Regions from separate parts of the Emergencia sp. JLR.KK010 genome, predicted to be linked through region 3. Evidence: riboswitches for the same ligand, from Rfam matches in the RefSeq annotation. Region 3 holds a riboswitch; each other region holds the start of a gene.
The links. Region 3 has a riboswitch for cobalamin ahead of cbiD (cobalt-precorrin-5B (C(1))-methyltransferase CbiD). Riboswitches for the same ligand answer to the same signal wherever they lie in the genome.
Positions count from the first base shown of each region.

Region 1 (4,837 bases), 920 kb from region 3:
ACTGCTCACAGAAAAGCTATGCTGAGAAATCTGGTAACTGATCTGCTCAGAGAAGGTAGAATTTCTACTACTGACTGCAGAGCTAAGGAAGCTAGAAGAGAAGCAGAAAAGCTGATTACACTTGCAAAGCGCGGCGACCTTCACGCAAGAAGACAGGCGCTGGCATACATCTACGACGAAAGCGTAGTAAGCAAGCTGTTTGATGAAATTGCACCAAAGTATGCTGACAGAAACGGTGGATATACAAGAATTCTGAAGCTGGGACCTAGAAGAGGCGATTGCGCTGAAGTAGTGTTCGTAGAATTAGTATAATCAAACATCAACTTAATACTAAACATGAAAACCCTGTAAGGCATACGCCTTGCAGGGTTTGTTCATTCTATATTTCTTTATGGATGGGAACGCTTAGTACGTCTTGCTATATTTTAAATAGTACTCTTGTGCTTTATCCTCGGTTAGGGAGAAGTGCTTTTGCAGCTTAGAGAGAATCTGTACCTGCGTCTTTCCTTCTTCCAGATTATCCAAAATAAGGGCGGCGATGCCCTGTTCTATACCTTCTGCTTTACCTTCTGCGAGACCTTCTCGTCTGGCTGCATCACGTTCCGTAGTACGGTCGTGTTTTGCCATCTCCTCATGCCATAAGAGAACTTCTAAGACTTCATCGTCTGTAACATTTTTGTATACCCGATCGGACATATGGATTGCCTCCTCATCAGTTTCTAAGAGTTTTGCAACATAGTCTTCTTTCTGGTCATCACCAACGTATTTTATATAGGAACAGAACTGCTCCAACGGGCTCATCAGCGAAGGATCTTGCGCCTGCAGTTTCCCCAACTCCAGAAAATGAATTTCCAGCTTGTCAGTCAGAGGGTACCCGTAGGTGTCCTCTGCCATGATAAACCGGGTATGGAAATCCGGAATATGGCTGAACTGTATGCCGTTGACAAAAGAGATGACTACGTTTTTCTTCATTTTATCATAGTTTTCCCCGGAATCCAATGAAGAATTTGTCATGCGGCAGCCATACAGCAGAATACGGTTTTCGAAGCCATCCTGTACTTTATTCTGCATTTCCACGTTGAACTGCTCTCCATCATGGGTTTTGGCGCGGATGTCCATAATCGTGCCTTTATCGCTCGGTTTGAAGCCTTTGTGCACGCTGTTTAGAACGGTAACCTCTGTAATGGGATCATCTTTGCGGTCCAGAACCAGATTCAGCATAGCCATAAGTGCATGGCGGGATGCGTCTGTATCGGATGCATAGACAAAGTAGAAGACCAGATCATCAGTCAGGCGTAATTGTGATTTTTGTTTCATATTTCTCCCTTTCTTTGAACGAAATCAGCAAAAACTAAAAAAGAGAAAATGACAAAATAGTAAAAGTTTGCCTTTTTCTCCTTATACTAATTTTATCATGGAAAAATCCCCTAGTCAATACAGAATTTGGAAGATGATAGACTGAAAGAAGAAACGGGCTGCCAGCTATGTTTTGAGAAAATACTTTGTAAAAATGGTAAACTGATTTGGAAGCAGAGTTTTATACTGTACAAAGCTTTCCGCCTGTGCTATACTGTATATAAATCATTAGAAACAATTGAATGAAACTATTTCATGTTCTGACAAGTTGTCAGCTAAGAGGGAAGCAGGTGTGAGTCCTGCGCGGTTACCGTCGCTGTATTGAAGGAATGCTGCTAAGAAACCACTAACGTTTCGTGATGAAACGTCGGGAAGGATAGCAGTGTGATGATCTCTGAGCCAGAAGACCTGCATGGAATATGAAAGCGGCTGACGGTTATTGGCTAAGCGAGATAGAAGATACAGAAAAAACGGACTGTAGCACCATTGTGCTACAGCTTTTTTATTGTCTGAGGATAATGATATCATATCACAGGAGGTGAGCCATGGAAAATAAAGGACTTGGTGAAACAGCGGAATTTTGTTCCTTTCACCCACTTGTCAACATTACCTATTTTGCGCTGGTTGTGGGTATTACTATGTTTTCTATTTCACCGTATTTTTTGGCGGTGAGCCTGGTATTTTCCTGGAGCTATGCCTTCGTGCTCAAAGGCTTTAAGAGCCTGAAGCTAAACCTTGGGATTTCGCTGGCGATGCTCCTTGTCATGGTAATTATCAACATGTTTTTCAACAACAATGGAGAAACGGTGCTGATGTATATCAATACCAACAGAATTACAGCGGAGTCTATCGTTTACGGTATTGCATCTGCGGTTATGCTCATTGCCGTGGTTGTGTGGTTTTCCTGCTTCAACGTAATTATTACAGCGGATAAGCTGATTTACCTCTTCGGAAAAGTTGCACCAGTGCTGGGGCTGACCTTGTCCATGATTTTCAGATTTATCCCCCTGCTCAAAAACCGCTTTGCGGAAATTACGCTGGGGCAAAAATGCATGAAACGCAGTCATACCGAAGGAAATTTAATCAGACGCGCCAGACAGCTTTTAAAGGAAGTATCCATCTTAATTGCATGGTCATTGGAAGCATCTATTGAAAGTGCTGACTCTATGGAAGCCAGAGGCTATGGGCTGAAGGGCAGAACAAGCTTTCACCTCTTCAAGTTTTCGAGAAGAGATATTGCCATGCTGATATTGATGGCAGTGACGGCATCTCCGGTATTTTATGGTGCTTATCTAGGGGTCACCAACATGTACTTTTATCCGAAACTGGTCCTTCCGCAGTTGGATTTGACAACGGCGTTGATTTTAATCAGCTACGCAATTTTATCAGCGGCACCGATGATTGTCGACATCATAGGAGAATATAAATGGAAACAATTAGACTTGAACATGTGACTTTTTCTTATCCCCTAGCGGAAGGTAACGCCTTAAAGGATGTAAGTTTTGCTATAGAGCCCAGCGAGTTTATCGTACTGTGCGGCAAGTCGGGCTGCGGAAAAAGCACTCTTTTGAAACAACTGAAGAAAAATTTGATTCCCTACGGCAATTTGCAGGGGCAGGTTTTGTACTGCGGTGAGCCTGTGGCAGATCTCGATGATCGGCGCAGTGTAACGGAAATTGGATTTGTACAGCAGAATCCGGACAATCAAATTGTTACGGATAAGGTTTGGCACGAGCTTGCCTTTGGCCTTGAAAGTCTGGGCATGGACAATGCGACGATTAAGCGAAAAGTGGCAGAAATGGCAAGCTATTTCGACATCCAGGGCTGGTTTCGCAAAAATGTAAGCGAACTGTCTGGCGGACAGAAGCAGCTTCTCAATCTGGCGTCTATTATGGCAATGCAACCGAAGCTTCTGATTCTGGACGAACCGACTTCCCAGCTGGATCCTATTGCGGCTTCAGAATTTTTATCAACCATATATAAAATTAACAGAGATCTTGGTACGACCATTATTATTTCGGAACATCGCCTTGAGGAGATATTCCCTATGGCAGACAAAGTCATGGTTATGGACAAAGGTGAGGTTATCGCCTTTGATGAGCCGGGAAAAATTGGAGAATTCCTGTCCGGAGAATCAGAAGAGGATAGGCATCCAATGTTCTATGGGCTGCCTGCAGTGATGAGAATTTTTTCTAGTGTATTGCCTGACGAAAAGAGCCCGTTGACCATCAGAGAGGGCAGACTGAAGGCGGCAGAACTGTTGGAGGGAAAGAGCCCGGAGGTCACAACACCAGCAGAAGAGCAGCCGGCAGAGTCTTCCGGCAAGGCAGTGATTACGGTGAAAGACCTTTGGTTTAAATACAGCAGAGAAAGCGGTGAAGTACTGCGGGGTCTGAATCTTTCCGTGGAAGAGAATCAGTGGTATTGTCTTCTTGGCGGAAATGGAACCGGAAAGAGCACGACCCTGAAAATGATTGCAGGCATGCTAAAGGCGCAGCGGGGCACGGTGAAAACTGACAGGGATATCATGTCTATGCTTCCGCAAAATCCCCAGGCGCTTTTTACAGAGATTACAGTGGAAGAGGAACTGCTGGAAGCTCTGCATTTTATGAAAATGTCAGACAGCCGCAGAATTGAGCATGTCAATGCTATGCTTAAGTTGATGGAAATAGAGCATCTTCGCAAGGCGAATCCTTACGATTTGTCCGGTGGAGAACAGCAGAGGCTGGCACTTGGTAAAATCCTTCTGCTGGAGCCTAAGATTTTGCTATTGGATGAGCCGACTAAGGGGCTTGATCCTTTTTTCAAGAGAACCCTTGCTGGGATTCTGCGAAAGCTGGTGGAAAGCGGCGTGACCATTTTTATGGTTTCCCACGATGTAGAGTTTTGCGCAGAATATGCGGATAAGTGCGCAATGTTCTTTGACGGAGACATTGTATCTATTGGCAATCCGAAGACCTTCTTCTCCGGTAACAACTTTTACACCACCACAGCAAACAAGATTATTCGTCAGTGGAAGCCGGACGGTATTACCTGTGAGGAGGTGGCTACATGGCTAAAAGCTACAATTTAACGCAGGTAGAAGCAGCGCATCGTAAACGGACGCTGGTATCGGCAGCCCTGATTTTTCTGGCAATGCCTCTGACAATTTTTATCGGACTGCAGTTTGGAAAGAGCAAATTTATGATTGTCAGCGTGATTCTGCTGATTTATACCATGCTTCCTTTCTTCATGGTCTTTGAAAAGCGAAAGCCAAAAGCGAGAGAAATCGTTTTGATTGCTATGATGTCGGCGCTGACAGTAAGTCTGCAGCTGTTTTGCCATATTTCACTGCCGCTGCAAATTGGCACGGCGATGATCATCATATCAGGTATTTCTCTTGGACCGGAGGCAGGTTTCCTCATTGGCGCAGTATCCCGGTTTGTCTGCAATTTTTATATGGGGCAGGGACCGTGGACACCGTGGCAGATGTTCTGCTGGG
Region 1 is NZ_CP143550.1:1,008,761-1,013,597, forward strand. It holds gene rplQ (50S ribosomal protein L17) at 1-312, shown strand, start outside; gene V1225_RS04785 (Rpn family recombination-promoting nuclease/putative transposase) at 406-1,317, opposite strand; cobalamin riboswitch at 1,595-1,787, shown strand; gene V1225_RS04790 (energy-coupling factor transporter transmembrane component T) at 1,902-2,810, shown strand; gene V1225_RS04795 (ABC transporter ATP-binding protein) at 2,783-4,429, shown strand; gene V1225_RS04800 (ECF transporter S component) at 4,408-4,837, shown strand, end outside.
Region 1: another riboswitch for cobalamin. It lies ahead of V1225_RS04790 (energy-coupling factor transporter transmembrane component T); the one in region 3 lies ahead of cbiD (cobalt-precorrin-5B (C(1))-methyltransferase CbiD).

Region 2 (4,837 bases), 750 kb from region 3:
GCGCAGCTGTTTCTGAAAGCTATCACCAGTATTTTAACCTGAAAGCGGATCGCGCCCGTATCAACTTTGATCCGGCGCAGTTTGTGCCAGGACTGGATATTCCCATGATGTACAGGGAGATGTACTGGGCGTCGGAAGGATATCTGTGGGAGATGGTGCAGCGAGGACCTGTGAATACGGCAGAAATGGAAAAGGATTTTACCAGACTGATCGCATTTTGGAAAAGTATTTATCTTTGGAAGGAGTGACGAGATGGATGCAATCAAGTTAGAAAATTTGACTAAATATTATGGAAAAAACCGGGGAATCTCCGGCGTCAGTCTGACCGTTTCCGAAGGAGAATTCTTTGGATTCATCGGTCCCAACGGCGCAGGGAAATCTACGACAATCCGCACGATGATGGGGCTCATAAAAAAGACCGGAGGAGACGCCTGGGTGAGCGGACTTGCTGCTTGCGAAGAAAGAGAGCAGATTCTTGCCAGGACTGGATATCTTCCGTCGGAAGCAATTTTTTATCGCGGAATGCGGGTGAAAGATATCTTGAAGCTGTCTGCGGACTTGCGAAAAAAGGACTGCAGAAAGGAAGCTGTGCGGCTTTGTGAAAGATTACAACTTTCTGAGAAACGAAAAGTGGAGGAACTCTCTTTTGGTAACAGGAAAAAAGTCGCCATTGTCTGCGCGCTGCAGCATCAGCCGGAAATTTTAATTCTGGACGAACCGACCAGCGGTCTTGACCCACTGATGCAGAAAGAATTTTTTGAAATCCTTCGGGAGCGCAATGCAGATGGAACGACTATTTTTTTGTCCAGTCATATTTTGTCAGAGGTGCAGCGAAACTGCAGCCGTGCCGCAATCATTCGTGAAGGGAAGATCATTGCCTGCGATCGTGTAGAGGCGCTTTCTCGCACCAGCGCCAGGCGTGTTGCGGTTTGCGGCAGCGTAAATCTTGACGGACTTTGCGGAATTCGTGACCGGAAAGAGATTGCGGGGCAGACCAGCTTTCTTTACAGCGGCGATATGAACAAGTTGCTGAGAAGGCTTGCGGATGGACAGATTGCGGATCTCGCCGTATCTGAGCCGGATTTGGAAGAGGTATTTCTTCACTATTATGAAAAGGATGGTGAGGCGCTGTGATATTGGTTAGACATGAGTTGAGACAGGGACGCGTTTCGTTTTTGATTTGGACTGCTGCCATTTCTTTTCTTCTGGCAGTTTGCATCTTCCTCTTTCCGGAGATGAAAGGACAGATGGAGAGTGTTGGCGATGTGTTTGCTTCCATGGGCTCTTTTTCCGACGCTTTTGGAATGGACCGTCTGAACTTCGGCATGCTGACCGGATTTTATGCTATTGAATGTGGGAATGTGCTGGGGCTTGGCGGCGCATTCTATGCCTGTCTGTGCGCGGCTGGCATTTTGAGCAAGGAAGAAAAAGATGGAACGGCTGAATTCCTGCTGACCCATCCGATTAGCCGCAGGCGGGTCGTGACGGAAAAACTCCTTGCGGTATTGGTGCAGGTGACGGCGATGAATCTGCTGGTTTATGGGATTTCTGTGTGCGCTATAGCGGCGGTAGGTGAAGCGATTCCCTGGAGGGAAATCAATTTGCTGCATCTTGCGTATTATCTGCTGCAACTGGAGCTGGCGGGGATTTGCTTCGGGATTTCTGCTTTCACACGTAAAGGCAGCGTGGGCGCCGGACTTGGCATCGCTTTTATGATGTATTTTCTGAATCTCATTGCCAACATTGCGGAAGCGGCGGCGTTTTTAAAATATGTGACGCCTTTCGCCTACTGCGAAGGAGCGGATATCGTGACAGCGGGCAGTCTCGATGGGACACTGGTGACAATCGGGATGGTAATTGGGCTGCTTGGGATTGGAGCCGGCTATTTGCGGTATGTAAAAAAAGATATTTATTAAATCATGTTCTCCCGATTGGATTGGGCGCTAAGATGGAAGCAGGTGAGAATCCTGCACGGTACCGCCACTGTAAGGGAGAGTTCTTGTTCGAGGGTTTTAGACTAGCCCCTGGAAACGGGAAGGTGAGTAAGAACGATGCCCTTTGAGTTAGGAGACATGCAGAAAATATGGGCTGCACCATTTTGGTGCAGCTTTTGATTAGTCAAATCCAGGAAATTGTCTAGTTCTAATTTTTGAAAAGTGCAGTATAATATGTTACGAAAAAAAGGAAATATATCTTCATAGAGACGAATAAACTGGAGGTGGAATATTTTGGTAAAGGATGTAAAACATATCATGGAAAGAAAAGCCTTCGAAAAAGGCTTGGAGTCGATTATCAACAAGGGACAGGAAAAGGATTTGACCGAAGTTATGCTTCCTATGATTAATATGCTGGAGAAAATTTTAGGAGACGCATGGGAAGGTTCTTCCTATGAACTTTTGAGAAAGCTGGCAAAAGACCCGAATAGCAAGTGGACCCATTATACACAAAATATTTTGCGCAATGTGGATCCGCATATTTTGAAGACCGTTGCTTTAAATGCTGGATATGAGTCTGGTTTTCGTGGTTACAAGACTTCTCTGAAAATGTCTGAAAAATACCAGTGCAATATTCCATGGATTATTCTGATGGACCCTACAACAGCGTGCAATATGCACTGTACCGGTTGTTGGGCTGCGGAATATGGCGATAAAATGAACCTTTCTTTTGAGGATATGGATAGAATTATCACAGAAGGTAAAGAATTGGGTATTCACGCTTTTCTGTTCACCGGCGGCGAACCGCTGATTAAGAAAAAGGAAATTATCCGTCTGTGCGAAAAACACAGCGATTGTGCATTTCATGCGTTTACCAACGGTACACTGATTGATGGAGCATTCTGTGACGACCTTCTTCGAGTAGGTAATTTCTTTGTATCGGTTAGCATTGAGGGCTTTGAAGAAAGCAACGACGGGAGAAGAGGAGAAGGCCATTTCCAGAAAGCCTTGGCGGCGATGGATTTGATGCATGAAAAGAGAATTCCTTTCGGTGTGTCGATTTGCTATACGAGCAAGAACTATTTGACTGTAACCAGTGATGAATTCCTGGATATGCTTATCGATAAAGGCTGTGTTTTTGCATGGTATTTCCATTATATGCCGGTGGGTGTCAATGCGAGTACAGAACTGCTTTTGACACCGGAACAGAGAGTTTATATGCACGATAAAATCAGGGAAATCCGCGGTATTACAGGTGGTAAAGAGATATTTGCGATTGACTTTCAAAACGATGGAGAGTTTGTACATGGCTGCATTGCGGCAGGGGAAAGGTATTGCCATATCAATGCCAACGGAGACGTGGAACCTTGTGTATTTATTCACTACTCCGGCGCTAATATCAAAGAAAAGTCACTTCTTGATTGTTTGCGTCAGCCGCTATTTCTTGCATATCGTGATGGACAGCCGTTTAATGACAATCATCTGCGGCCTTGCCCTATGCTGGAAAACCCAGGAATTCTGCAGGAATTAGTAAAGAAGACCGGAGCAAAATCTACGGATTTAGAAGCGCCGGAATCCTGTGAGCATCTTTGTGGAAAGTGCACAGAATATGCAAAGAACTGGGCGCCGGTGGCAGATAAACTGTGGGAGCAGGATAGGAAATAAACATATGCTGCAAGAGATAAGCTGCGCTGTTTGATGAGGAAATATCAAGCAGTGCAGTTTTTTTAAAATTGACTATAAGTCATTGACTGATAGTCAATTATACAGTATAATAAAGAAAAAGGAGGCACGCTTATGACGAGCAGACAGATTGCTGCCCTTGCAACAAAGAAAAAACTGCTGGATGCAGGCAGCAAAATTATCGCAGAGAAAGGACTTTCTCAGGCGACAGTTGACGAGATCACTGCACTGGCAGGTGTTTCGAAGGGCACCTTTTATACTTATTTTAAGAAGAAAGAGGATATTGTATTTGCGCTTGGATATGGTGCTTTCAGCGAGGTTTTGGATAAGGCCATGAGCCTGCAGGATACTTTCATAGAAAAAATCATCTATTATATGGTGCATTTTTCGGCATATATTGAAGACAGCGGATATAAGCTTTCTCAGGAGTGGATCAGAAGTTTGTCTGATATTTCTTCTTCGGAGGAGACAGGTCCCCGTGGAAAGCTCAAGTTTGATCTGGATTCGATCAGCCGATTGATTCAGGCAGGGGTAGAAGAAGGAAATCTGGCAAAAGATACGCCGGCAGAAGTTTTAACCCATACTTTGGCGGATATACTTTACGGGCAGATGTTCTGCTGGAGTGTAAGTGACGGCAGCTACAGTCTGAGAGCGCGCACAGAAGAATTTTGCGAGACCTGTCTGCCAGAGATTTTCAAAGCGTACGCACTTTAATTCAACAAAAAGGAGGAAATGTGATGAATGACCTTGGGAAAGACATTAAGAAGCTGGGATTCGGATTGATGAGACTGCCGCAGAAGGACGGCGTCATCGATGTAGAGGAAACCAGTAAAATGGTCGATTTGTTTATGGAAGCGGGATTTACATATTTTGATACAGCCTGGGCTTATGCTGGTTCGGAAGATGCGATTCGCAAGGCGCTGGTTGAAAGATATCCACGGGAAAGCTTTCAGCTAGCCACAAAGAATGCAGCATGGATTAATTGCAAGACCAAGGAAGAAGCCTATGAACAGTTTGAGGTTTCTTTGAAACAGACAGGCGCAGGATATTTCGATTTTTATTTGCTGCACAATTTGGGAGAGGGCAGAAGCCGTTATTTCGACGAGTATGATATGTGGAACTGGGTGCAGGAAAAGAAAAAGGCGGGACTGATTAAGCATGTCGGATTTTCTTTTCATTCTACCCCGGAGGAACTGGAAGAAATTCTGACAGCCCATCCG
Region 2 is NZ_CP143550.1:2,681,130-2,685,966, reverse strand. It holds gene V1225_RS12945 (TetR/AcrR family transcriptional regulator) at 1-248, shown strand, start outside; gene V1225_RS12940 (ABC transporter ATP-binding protein) at 253-1,134, shown strand; gene V1225_RS12935 (ABC transporter permease subunit) at 1,131-1,916, shown strand; cobalamin riboswitch at 1,903-2,095, shown strand; gene V1225_RS12930 (radical SAM protein) at 2,229-3,599, shown strand; gene V1225_RS12925 (TetR/AcrR family transcriptional regulator) at 3,732-4,331, shown strand; gene V1225_RS12920 (aldo/keto reductase) at 4,355-4,837, shown strand, end outside.
Region 2: another riboswitch for cobalamin. It lies ahead of V1225_RS12930 (radical SAM protein); the one in region 3 lies ahead of cbiD (cobalt-precorrin-5B (C(1))-methyltransferase CbiD).

Region 3 (4,837 bases):
CATACATCTACTGCGAACTGTCCGTTGATATCGGTAGCCGTAGTCAGCACCAGCTCCGCTCCCGTCACCTTTGCAAACTCTGCCGCCGCTTCATTTGCGCCGCCCAGATGGCCGGAAAGCAGCGGTATGGAAAATCTGCCAAACTCGTCCATGACTACTACTGCCGGATCCTGATCCTTGGTTTTAATCAGCGGTGCAATCAGGCGAACGGCAATGCCTGCCGCGCAGATAAAGAGAAAAGTGTCTTTTTTCTCAAAGTTTGCTTTCAGATATTCTCTCGCGCTTTCTTTTCTTTTATCGAAAATCTCCGCACTGCACGTCTCTTGCAGCCTTTCTGCAATTTTCTCTGCCAGGCTTTGTCCTCTAGCCGTAAATGCCAGAATACTGATGTTTTTCATTATTTTGTCGCCTCTCTGAACAGATGAGTAAAAGACGGATCATAGAGCCTAGAACGCTCGTATTCGCTGCCTAAAAAACCGCCTACCATAATCAGCGCCATTTTATTGATACCATTTTCTTCTGCAGCTTTTGCGATGTCCTTCACCGTGGTGCGAACCACCTTTTCGTCCGGCCAGGTTGCCTTATAAACAATCGCCGCCGGGCTGTCCGGTGCGTACCCGCCTGCAATGAGTCGTTCAGAAAGCTCAGCCAACATGGTGGAGGTTAGAAATACTACCATGGTTGCTCCATGTTCAGCCAGTTTAGAAATTTCTTCTTTCTCAGGAACCGGGGTTCTTCCTGCCATTCTTGTCAAAATGACTGTCTGGCTTACATTAGGTAAAGTGTATTCTGCATTTAATGCTGCTGCAGCACCGATAAAGGAGCTGACGCCGGGTACAGAAACATATTCCATATTTTCCCGGTCTAAAATATCCATCTGCTCTCTAATCGCGCCGTAGATACAAGGATCTCCTGTGTGGAGCCGAACTACTTCCTTTCCCTTGTTTTCTTTCATCACCGCAATAACCTCTTCCAAAGTCATCTTGGCACTGTTATAAATCTTACAGTCTTTACCAGCATAATCTAAAAGTGCCGGATTCACAAGAGAACCTGCATAAATGATAACGTCTGCTTTCTTTAGAAGCTCCGCCCCTCTGACAGTAATTAAATCTGCAGCGCCCGGACCTGCTCCGATAAAATAAATCATAGTTTAACTCTCCTTTTGTCTGTCTTCCGACGGAATTATAATCAGCGAAAAGTAGCTGGACTGCTCTTTCAGTTCTTTTAGGTCCTGATATACCCTTTCATTTTCCATGGTGGCGCATTCTACCATCATAGCTTTCTTGTCAGCCAGCTGATCTTTAATCTTCATGATGGTTTTGCCTGACTTCATCAGCACTTTCGTGCCTTCCAGTTCTTCCGCCTGACTTCCTTTATAGGTCGCCGGAATGATGTGCAGCATTTCCTCACGTTCGCAAAGAGATATATTCAGACTGGCCGCCGCACCGCAGAAGGACGGAACGCCCGGCACCATTGCTGTCTGATAACCCCGCTGGGCGAGTTTTCTATGCACGTACATGACTGTGCTGTAAATTGCCGGATCTCCTAAGGTCAGAAACGCCACATCCTTTCCCTGCTCTAAAATTTCGGAAATGGCATCAGCAGACCTCTCGTGACAGCGATTAAGCTCTTCTTTATCTTTAATCATGGGCATATCGCATTCCAGGATTTCCTTGTCCAAGATGTAATCTCCCGCAATTTTCAGCGCCACGTTTTCTGCTGCTCCGCTTCTTGGCACTGCAATAACATGACAGTCTTTCATTACATTGATGGCTTTCATTGTAAGCAGCTGTGGATCTCCCGGTCCCAGTCCTACTGCATAAAATTTTCCACTCATATCTGTTTCATATCCTTTCGTATCATTTCAGCAAGCCGGTCTGCACCAGGGCTTTTCATAATATGGTTTCGATCTGTAGTAAACAATACCGTCTCAACTTTCACCTGTCCTTTCAGCCTGAAATGGAGATGGTACAGAACCTTTTCCAAAATCCTTGCTTTTACTTCCTCATAATAATTTTTTTCCTGAATCAGAGCAAACGCCTCATCGGTGGTAATACACTCTGCAATTGCTTTTACAGTATCGCAGTCAGCACCGCAAACGGCACTATGCATACCGATAATCTCCATTCTGCCATCAGCGTAAGAGGAATGGGTATTCATAATCCCTGCTGCCAGCTTGATCAGCTTGCCTGTATGGCCTACCAGAAGTATTTCCTCAAACCCCTTAAACTTAATGTAATCCAAAGCTTCTCCAATATAGTTAGAGATGGATACAGCCTTTGCGATATCCAGTCCCAGATACTCACGGCAAAATTCCCTGCCGTAATTTCCCGGGGCGATAAGAATCCGCTTCGGATTCTCCTGATACTGTTTGTCGATCACAGTCTTAATCGTATCGACAAGAGCCTTTTCACTCATAGGATCGACAATACCTGTCGTTCCCAGAATAGAAATCCCCCCAACAATCCCAAGTCTTGGGTTATATGTTTTTTTTGCAATCTCCGCACCGCAAGGCACAGAAATTTCTATATATATAGGTTCCTCCTCTTTTCCGTACTTCCTGCGTATCCTTTGCACATTTTCAAAGATCATCTGCCTCGGCACCGGGTTGATGGCAGGCTCTCCTACGCTGCACTGCAGGCCTTTTGCTGTAATAATGCCTATGCCGCAGCCGCCCAGCAAGGTAATACGATCTCGAGTTTCTGCTAAAGTTCCCGATGAAATCGGCTCCTTGCTGACACAGGCTGAAATTCCTGCGCCATGGGTTGCATCAGGGTCATCGCCTCCGTCTTTTATCACCGTGCAGCAAACCGTACCCTTATCTATATCTATTTCACTGACCTGCATGGTCGTTTTCTCTCCTGCAGGCAATATAACCTCCGCCTCAGAGACTTTCTCTCCAGAAAAAAGCATAGCCGCTGCCGCTGCAGCTGCAGCAGCAGCGCAACTTCCGGTTGTAAAACCGTATTTTAGTTTTTTTCCATTTTTGACGGTAAACTTCTCCATATTATCCTTTCTGCAGGCTTTTCCTGCAATGAATAATGTTGCAATAGAAAAACCCGAATCCACAGGATTCGGGTTCAAATTTATCTTGCATTAAGTAAAACTCTTCGCACTGTCTCCTTCTTTTCCGTTTTGGGAGTCCAGCCGCCGAAGAATTTACTATTATTACCCTAAAACTCATATCCTGTGACTTTCATGGTAAAATATTGGGATGTCTTCCGACTCTGACGTCAACGCTCTTATGCGCCTTCCCAGGAACGATTCCCAGTGACCGGCCATATGCCTTGCATAAAAACTCCGTCATTACGGCAGCAGGACTGTTCAGGACTCTCACCTGATTCCATATTACGATTTTATCAACCAATATTTTCAAGTTGTTTAACAGAATTATATTACAATCGTTTTCGGCTGTCAACTGCAATTTGCACCAGCTTGAAGCAGCCGTTTATCGGGATGCTTATTTAAGCTTTTCAAATGCCCTTGCTGTATGCTGCGCAAAAATTTCTCTGATTGCAGGAATCTGCCCCATGCCTCGCAGTACACACTGCACCGCATAGCCCTCTTTTTCCAGAATCGTTTTCCATGAATCTTCATCATCACTTGCCATATCGTTATTGGCATGATCGCCTGCAACAATCATTAAAGGCTGCAGCACAATTTTTTCATAACCGCCTTCCTTTAAGGCAGGAAGAATATCTTCCAGCGTTGGTACCGCTTCCACAGTTGCGATAAAATAGTTGTGGTGTCCCTGTTTTCTGAGCTCATCTTGCAAATCAAAGTATACCCTGTTTGCCTCAACACCTGTTCCATGTCCCATCAACACCACGGCCGTCTTTTCATCCGTATGCTCTTTTGTGTCTTCCACCATGGCAGCTGCAACTTTCTCAAAATCCTCTTTATCAGTTAAAAGAGGTTCTCCAAGTACTGCAGCTGCAAAAAGATCTCTATGTTTTTCCACATCGCGCAGAAGGTCGTGATACTCTGTTCCATTCATCAAATGTGTCGGCTGTATCACCAGCTTTCTGAATCCATCTGCTGCTGCATGCTGCAGTGACTCAGCTTCGTTGTCGATATGAAGTCCATCTCTTTTCTTTAGCTTATTAATAATCATCTGACTGGTAAAAGCACGCCGCACCGGATAATCTGAAAAAGCATCCGCAACTGCCTGCTCAATAGCATCTATTGTGACCTTTCTATTTTCGTTATAGCTGGTGCCAAAGCTGACTACCAGAATCGCGGTGTCTTGTTTCTGATTCATCTTTTTATTCCTCTTACTTTCCTTGATTACTATTTTTCTTTTTATTTTTCTCCTCGTAGTATTCCTTTGGCGTAACGCCAATCTGATAGAGAACGTTACCCCAGGAACCGCATTTTTCGTGCAAATCCTGCCGCAGCTGTCTTGGCACTTCCTTTTTCATAGGAATTTTTCCGTTTTTCAGATAGATATCTTTTACCATACCAAGGCGCTTTCTATCATCTTCATCCAGATTCAATACCTTATAATAGCAGCCATAGAGACTGTCAGAATGATGCCTTCGATTTTCTGTCATTCTATGGTCGATATAAATATCGTGAAAAGGCTCCATTCGGAGGACCGGTTCCAAATCAATCTGAAACAGCGCATTGCGCCAGGAGCCGCATCGCTCTATGAGCGCCTGCTTAACAGCCTGTTCAATTTCTCCATGAAGAGGACTTCGTCCTATTTCATGAGCAAAATTTCTAACTGCTTCCAGCATATTGATATATTCCAGTTCTAAATCAGGAATCTTATAGACTGCTCTTTTAAGAAAATCAGCATCCAGCTTTGCAGCTTTAATAACAGAAGTCCAGCCGC
Region 3 is NZ_CP143550.1:1,930,752-1,935,588, reverse strand. It holds gene V1225_RS09260 (cobalamin biosynthesis protein) at 1-398, opposite strand, end outside; gene cobM (precorrin-4 C(11)-methyltransferase) at 398-1,147, opposite strand; gene cobI (precorrin-2 C(20)-methyltransferase) at 1,151-1,837, opposite strand; gene cbiD (cobalt-precorrin-5B (C(1))-methyltransferase CbiD) at 1,834-3,006, opposite strand; cobalamin riboswitch at 3,194-3,383, opposite strand; gene V1225_RS09240 (sirohydrochlorin cobaltochelatase) at 3,461-4,261, opposite strand; gene V1225_RS09235 (hypothetical protein) at 4,275-4,837, opposite strand, start outside.